Regions from separate parts of the Ruegeria sp. HKCCD4884 genome, predicted to be linked through region 2. Evidence: riboswitches for the same ligand, from Rfam matches in the RefSeq annotation. Region 2 holds a riboswitch; the other holds the start of a gene.
What was found. Region 2 has a riboswitch for cobalamin ahead of GS636_RS17635 (DUF1636 domain-containing protein). Riboswitches for the same ligand answer to the same signal wherever they lie in the genome.
Positions count from the first base shown of each region.

Region 1: it holds a riboswitch for cobalamin, as region 2 does, so the genes downstream of both, GS636_RS18025 (DUF4198 domain-containing protein) here and GS636_RS17635 (DUF1636 domain-containing protein) in region 2, are expected to answer to the same signal.

Region 1 covers NZ_WVRJ01000014.1:8,799-12,557, forward strand. Annotated here, with positions in the region: gene cbiQ (cobalt ECF transporter T component CbiQ) at 1-399, opposite strand, end outside; gene GS636_RS18015 (cobalt ABC transporter permease) at 399-977, opposite strand; gene cbiM (cobalt transporter CbiM) at 974-1,585, opposite strand; gene GS636_RS18025 (DUF4198 domain-containing protein) at 1,591-2,376, opposite strand; cobalamin riboswitch at 2,505-2,708, opposite strand; gene GS636_RS18030 (LacI family DNA-binding transcriptional regulator) at 2,926-3,759, shown strand, end outside.
Region 2 covers NZ_WVRJ01000013.1:59,364-63,122, forward strand. Annotated here, with positions in the region: gene GS636_RS17625 (carbohydrate kinase) at 1-877, shown strand, start outside; gene GS636_RS17630 (D-lyxose/D-mannose family sugar isomerase) at 893-1,558, shown strand; cobalamin riboswitch at 1,658-1,856, shown strand; gene GS636_RS17635 (DUF1636 domain-containing protein) at 2,095-2,451, shown strand; gene GS636_RS17640 (ABC transporter ATP-binding protein) at 2,448-3,224, shown strand; gene GS636_RS17645 (ABC transporter substrate-binding protein) at 3,237-3,759, shown strand, end outside.

The DNA.
Region 1 (3,759 bases), on a different contig from region 2:
CAGAACCATCAGGGTCAGGACCACGGCGTTGGCTGTCAGAGCGATCTCAATGGCTTTCCACAGTCCCTGCCAACTGGCCGGATACCCAAACAGGGTGAACATCGCGTCACCGGGCATGGAAAAGGGCAAAAGTATCAACATGAAGATGATAAAGCTGTCCATCATGGCCATGCGTTTAAGTGTGCGGCGCACGGGTAGGCGAGACATCAATAGCAAGCCGATAGAGATTGCCAGAGCCACAATCAACGCGGGGATGCTGGATAGCGAAACCGTAACAACAGCAAAAAAGCACGTCATCACGATCCGCATCCTAGGGTCCAACTCTCCGATCACCCCGAAGGGTGCGCTGGCATCAGCTTCGGCCAGCGTCTTTGCCTGGGGTTCCAGAGCGTGAGCCATCAGGCGGCCATTTTCCGGCGTGCAGCGACAAAAAAGCCGATACCGAACAGACCGATGATGTAGCCGATCCCACCAAGAACGGTCTGCAAGTCGTTGTGTTCGCGATAGGCTGCAATCTCACGACGCAGAGGGCGGGTTTCGTCTCGCACCGCTTGGGCAATGGCCGCGCGCTCCTCGTCGGTTAATGACGCGACAGTCGTCGCGGTGTCGTTTGCGTTTTCAACCTGCGTAACAGGTTTTACAAGCTCCGCATCCACGCCCAAAATCTCAGCCACTTCCTCGGCGGGCATGGTGACCTCGGCAAGATGACCGGCGCCCAGATCTGCTTTGAACGTGTGCGCGACAGGTTCGGTGGGGGTGTAGAGGAAGAAACCATCGGTATCTGTGACTGTTCGCCCCAGTTCAGCGCCATCGGGGCCGTAAACAACAACTTCTTGGTTTTCAGCCATGTCGCCGTTGGAAAAGCCCAATTCCCCTTCAATCGCGTCGCCTGCAGGAAAGACCCCGGCGATAACTTTATGGGCCAGCGCAGGAAGCGGGGTAAGCCATATCGCAACAACAAAAATTAGCTGTCTCATACGGGGGCACCCCTCAGAAAGAGTTCAGGCTTGACCTTGCGGGCCAATAGAATAGCAAAACCGGTAAGTACCGCTTCGATTGCCATGACGGGAATGTGTGCAAAAAAGACCAGTTTCGCGGCTGGTAGGAATTCGTCACCAGACAGAGCCAGAGAGACAGCGACAAGGGCCGTCGTGGCTGCAATCGAAAACGCTCCTCCGATGCCGCCCCAAACAGCGCCCTGCACCGGAGAGCCGCGTGCGATCAATCGGCCAAAGATCATCCATGTCAGCACCGCCGGAAGTGCGATGTTGACCGTGTTAATCCCAAGCACAGTCAAACCGCCAAAACCAAAAAACACGGCTTGAAGCAGCAAGCCAACAAACAGCGCAGGAAAAGCGGCCCAGCCAAGCAAAAGCCCAGCCAGACCGTTCATTATCAAATGCACAGAGGACGGGCCGATCGGCACATGGATCAGCGAGGCTACAAAAAAGCTGGCCGACAGGACGCCCGCGGTGGGAATGCGGTCGAGGTCCAGCGATTTCAGCCCTATGGCAATGCCGCCAGCCGCTGCGATTGCGCCGCCGATCACAACTGGGTTCGAGAGGGCTCCGTCCACGATGTGCATAGGGGTTACTCCAGATCCCAGGCGCGGATCCAGATCACAGCATCCTGGCTCAGTTCTTTGCCTTCATATTCGGTTTTTGGGCCCGAACCCAAAGCAGCAAAACCCCAGTAACCCGCTTTCGGTACACCAAAGGTGAAATAGCCGTTCTCATCTGAAATCGCGACCAATGCGCCGCCCGGCAGTGGGGATGCTGTGGCGTCTTTGGCACCGTTTCCCGCCAGATCGGGCTCGGCTGCCATGTATTCGATTTCGATCTCAGCACCGGCAACCGGTTCGCCTTCGCTCAGTACACGGCCGGTGAAGGTGGAACCTGCAATGACGTTATAGGGCTTGTTCAACGGCAGAATTTCGGTCGCCAGACCTTGCGGTTGATCCCAGTCGGTGGGCAGTTCATTGCGGTTCAGGTAAGCCTTAGTGATCTGCTGGATATAGATATCCTCGGATTCTTCGTAGTAAGGCGCAGGTACCGTCACCAGCACATAGTCGCCGGAACGTTTCACCGGGACCGAACCGAGAAAGGCTTTGGCGCTGTTCTCGGGGCCTTCGAATGTGGTTTCTTCCAATGTACCCAACAGATCGGTCTTTTCGCCGTTGTGGATCACATAGAATTCTTCTGGCTTTTCCAGGGTCATCACGTGCCCGGCTTCAAACGGATGCCAGAAGACCAACTTGACCGGAACGTCGCCCGGACGCTCGATCATGGTATCCTCGGTGTATTCCAGCAAGAAATGAGCCTGAGCCAGCGCGGGCAGCGCCGCAGTAGCGGCCGCGGCCAACAAAAAGTGTTTCACAAATACGTCCTTCTCACGTCGCGCCTTCCCCGGCACGCATTGGTTTTTGACATAGGGGAATGCGAAACTATCTGCCCCAACAGGCAAACAGATCCGGCGCACACCCCGTCGCCGATGATGAGCACCCTTTCCGAGGGCGCATGTTCGGCAGGTCTCCTGACTTGCGGGTCTTAACGCTAAACTGGCCTTCCCGGGTGTGACCCAGTGGCGTAATCAGTCTCGCTCGCCGCTTACAGTTGCGGGGGCAGTTGCAGAATTGGCCAAGAATGTGCCGCACTGCATTCCCTATTGCCTCCGGGTGACTCCCCGGAACCGAACATGGCGCGTTGATGACAGAAAAACTTGATCATGGTCAACTCCCGATTGCGGCATTGGGAGGGTCATCTGCGAATTCCAGAGGTGTTCCGCTTTAAACTCATCGGCTGCGGTGATGTCTAAGTGTTGGTGTTGTGACCTGTTCGTTGATTGGGAGTGATTGTCCGTCGCGGGGTGCTGGAATTAATTTTTTGATTGCCGAAACCGGTTTCGGAGCAGTTAAATGAAAGAATGATGGCGAATCCCGAATTGCAACAGCGACAAATCCGGTCCCAGCGCGCCGCGTCCGGTGGGCGGGTGAAGCTTGACGAATTGGCACATCACCTTGGCCTTTCGAAAAGCACCGTGTCGCGTGCATTGAACGGGTATTCCGACATTTCAGAATCAACGCGAAAGCGTGTTGAGGTGACGGCGCGCAAGATGGGGTATCGCCCGCTCAGCCATGCTCAGGCTATTCGAACAGGGCGCGTGCGTGCCATTGCCATGGTCATCAACAGTGAAGAACCGGACCGGCACAATCCGTTTTTTCAGGACTTTCTGGCAGGGGCTTGTGAAGCTGCAAGTGCGTCTGACTGGACGATGACAATTTCGACCGCGAAGTCGAAGCAGGACATGTTAAATGTTTTGGGCCGTTTGGTCGAAGAACGAAAGGCCGATGGATTTATCCTGCCGCGTACCGAAGTAGATGACGCGCGAGTTGGGTACCTCAGCGACCTGCAGGTGCCTTTCATCCTTTATGGTCGGACAGGATATGGTCGAACCGGCTATCAGGACGATACGTCGTGGTTTGATATTTCCGGTGAAAAAGCCATGAGCGGCGCGGTCGAACGTCTGGTCCGTTTTGGTCACAGCCGTATCGGGTTTGTCGGCAGTGATCCAAAGTTCAACTACAGCCACCTGCGTCGGGATGGCTATGTCGACGGGCTTAGGGCTGCAGGATTGCCAGTCGATCCCGAATTGATCCGCGAAGGGGCCCGCACCCGCGAAGAAGGGGCCGCTGAAGCGCGCGCTGTATTGCGTCTTCCTGTCCCGCCTACCGCGATAGTATTTGCGACAGACCAAGCGGCA
Region 2 (3,759 bases):
AGTGTCCGGCGCGCACGGCTTTGTGCCCCATACGGGTGGCGCGATCCTGAATACCGCTGTTGCCATGGGGCGCTTGGGTGAGTCCGTGGGGATGTTGACCGGTGTTTCTACGGATATGTTTGGTCAGCAACTGATCAACGCGTTAAAGGCCAGCCACGTTGACGTTTCGCATGTAATTGTCTCGGATCGTCCCACTACACTTGCGTTTGTACAACTTGAAGATGGGCACGCAACCTACAGTTTCGTTGATGAAAACACGGCTGGCCGTATGTTGGCACCCGAAGATATGCCAGACCAACTCCCTGCCATCTCGGCATTGTATCTTGGGGGTATAAGCTTGGCGTGTGAGCCATGTGCAGATGCTTATGCATCTTTGCTGGCTCAACACGGAAACGACCGCCCTGTCATGTTGGATCCCAACATTCGTCCGAGTTTTATTCAGGATCAAACCCGATTTCGAACGCGTTTGAACCGCATGATCGCGCAATCCGATATCGTCAAAGTGTCGGACGAGGATCTGGACTGGATCATTCCCGGTGCGGAACCCGAAGCAGCCAAAGCAGCCTTGTTGTTGCAAGCCGGTCCATCAGCCCTGATTGTGACCCGGGGCGGCGACGGCGCGAACGGGTATCTGGCGGATGGATCGCAAGTGACGGTGCCGGTAAAACCGGTGCAGGTCGTGGACACGATCGGTGCGGGGGACACGTTCAATGCAGGTGTGCTCACTGGTCTCAGCCGCGCCGGGCATCTGACAAAACCCGCTGTACGCAACTTAACTTCTAGCGCTTTGCACGCGGCCATGGAACTGGGCGCCGAAGTTGCCGCTGTAACCGTATCTCGCGCCGGGGCGGAACCCCCCTGGGCTCATGAGCTATAATTCTTGGAAAAACCAATGAAACGATCTGACATAAATCGCATCAAATCCGAAGCGCAGGCGTTCATCCAGTCCTTTGGCGCTGTACTGCCGCCTTTTGCAGACTGGTCACCCGAACAGATGCGCAGCCCAGTGGCGCAAACGGTCCGCAGCCGCGGGTTGGGGTGGGACATCACCGATTACGCTCAGGGCCGGTTCGATGAACTGGGCCTGTTTCTTTTCACGCTGCGCAACGGCGAAGTGAATGATTTGCAGTCTGGGCGCGGGATGCTTTACGCAGAAAAATTGCTGATTTCGAAAGACAAACAACTGTCTCCGATGCATCGCCACATCATCAAGGCAGAGGACATCATCAACCGTGGCGGCGGCGATCTGGTGATGGAGATCTATGCATCGGACCCAGAAGGTGGCATCGACCGGCATACGCCTGTCACAGTGCCCAGCGATGCCTGCCCTGTTACGTTGCAACCAGGTGAGCATCTACGCCTGAAACCAGGGCAAAGCGTAACCCTGATGCCCGGAGTTTGGCACGCGTTCTGGGCCGAGCACGGTGATTGCCTTATCGGCGAGGTTTCGACTGTGAATGATGATCGAACGGATAATGTGTTCGAAGATCCGATCCCTCGATTTTCAAAGATCGAGGAAGATGCCGCGCCAGATTTCCTATTGGTTTCCGACTACTGACGTAGACCGGGTTGACAATAACCGACAGACAACTGGGCTGAGCCCAAGTGATTTCGTCAAACGCCACTCATTCTCTTGCTTGACAAGTCCAGCACCAGGAGACTAGCTGAGCGGGATGGTTCCGTAAGGGATGAAAATGGGAATACGGTGCGGCACAGTATTTTGCCAAGTCCGTGACTGCCCCCGCAACTGTAAGCGGAGAGCGACGCCACTGCGCCACTGACCCCGAAAGGGTTGGGAAGGTGGGCCGAGCCTTGACCCGCAAGTCAGGAGACCTGCCATCCGATGTTAAACCAACCCGGGGCGGGGCGTCCTGGAAGGAGGCTTTGATGGCACGTTTTTCGCGTGTTTACATTGGTGGCACCTTCTGTCCGCGCTTGGTTTCAAGCGGAGCGGACAGCGTTAAGAGTGACTGACAGCAAAAATTTCTTTTTCAACACCTACTGCGCTGAGGCATCCCGCGGTGCCACTAATTCAGCGCTACGTTACGTTATAACATTGCTTCTTTGTCCAACCCACAGTAAGCGCTACACGCAATGACGAAAACCGCTGATCATTTCATTCTTGTGTGCGCGACCTGCTCTGGTGCCATGTCCACCGATCAAGTGACTGGCGCGTTAGCTCCAATACTGCCCGAGGGATTTGCAATCCGAACAGTTGATTGCATGGCGGGCTGTTCCCGACCAACCACCATTGGCCTTCAGGCACCGGGCAAGGCGCAGTATCTGTTTGGAGACATCGACACGGAACTGGACCTGGACGCAGTGGCGGAATTTGCCGGACAATACCGCCTTAGTTCCGATGGCTGGACAAGTGCTACCGAACGCCCGCCCGCGTTATTCACCAAGACCTTGTCGCGAATACCAGCCCTTCCAACGGAGAGGGTGTCATGAGTTTTCTGTCGGTCGAAGGCCTCGAATATTACGCTTTGAACGGCGATGTCCTTTTGCAGGACGTATCCTTCGGCTTGGAGGAGGGCTCGATTCTGGCAATTGCGGGACCGAATGGCGCGGGAAAAACAACACTGCTCAAGTTGCTTTGCGGAATAGAACGTATTGCTCTGGGTGATGTGCTTATAAGAGGCAAAAGCTTGCGCACCCTGTCCGCGCATGAGCGTGCCCGAACCATCGCGGTCGTAGGCCAGCAAGAAATGCCAGACGGTCGGTTGCGTTTGCGAGACTATGTTGCGCTTGGGCAAATCCCGATTCAGGCGGATAAATCGGCAACCGAGCATAAGGTAGATCTTGATCGAGTTCTGGAAACAACCGGATTGTCTCATCTTTCCCGCAAGCCGATGAGCCAGCTATCGGGTGGCGAGCGACAGCGCGCTCACATCGCGCGCGCTTTGGCACAAAACCCATCCTTGTTGTTTCTGGACGAGCCGACCAATCACCTGGATCCAGACGCCAAGGGGCACATGTTGTCCTTGGTGGCCGAGCTGGGCGTCACGGTGGTCATGATCGTCCACGATCTGGTCATGATCCCGGAATTCGCCACGCATGTGGCTTTGATGAAATCCACACGCCTGACGGGCTATGGCCCGGTCAGCGACGTGCTGACCTCAGAACGTGTCCGCGACACCTTTGGTGTGGATTATCTATGCTTTCAGCATGAAGGCCGCATGATCCCTGCGCTGGATATCCGAAAAAGAAAACTGTCATCATAACAGGAGCTTACAATGATGCAGAAACTTTGGCCTGTGGCTCTGTTCACTGGCCTGGCAAGCGGCGCGGTCGCAGAAGCCATCACAGTGGACAATTGCGGCGAACCGCTGGTTTTTGAAACCGCGCCCGAGCGGATCGTTGTCCACGACATGAACATGACCGACATGGCCTTCGCATTGGGTCTGCAAGACAAGATCGTGGGCCTGACCGGCATCACGGGCTGGTACAAGACAAGCCCTGATTTTGATGCACAGCGCGGTGATATACCAGAGCTTGCACCAAAATACCCTACTGTTGAGAACCTCATCGCAGTAGAACCCGACATGTTCTTTGCAGGGTGGTATTACGGTATGCAGCCGGGTGGCGAGGTTACTCCGGACACCCTTTCGCCCTTCGGCATCAAGACCATGGTTCTGACCGAAAGCTGCGTACATCTGAACAAAGATCGGCCAGAGGCCAGCATGGACCTGCTGTTTGGCGACGTTCTGCGTTTGGGTCAGGTCATGGGCGTCGAAGCCAAGGCGCAAGAGCTTGTCT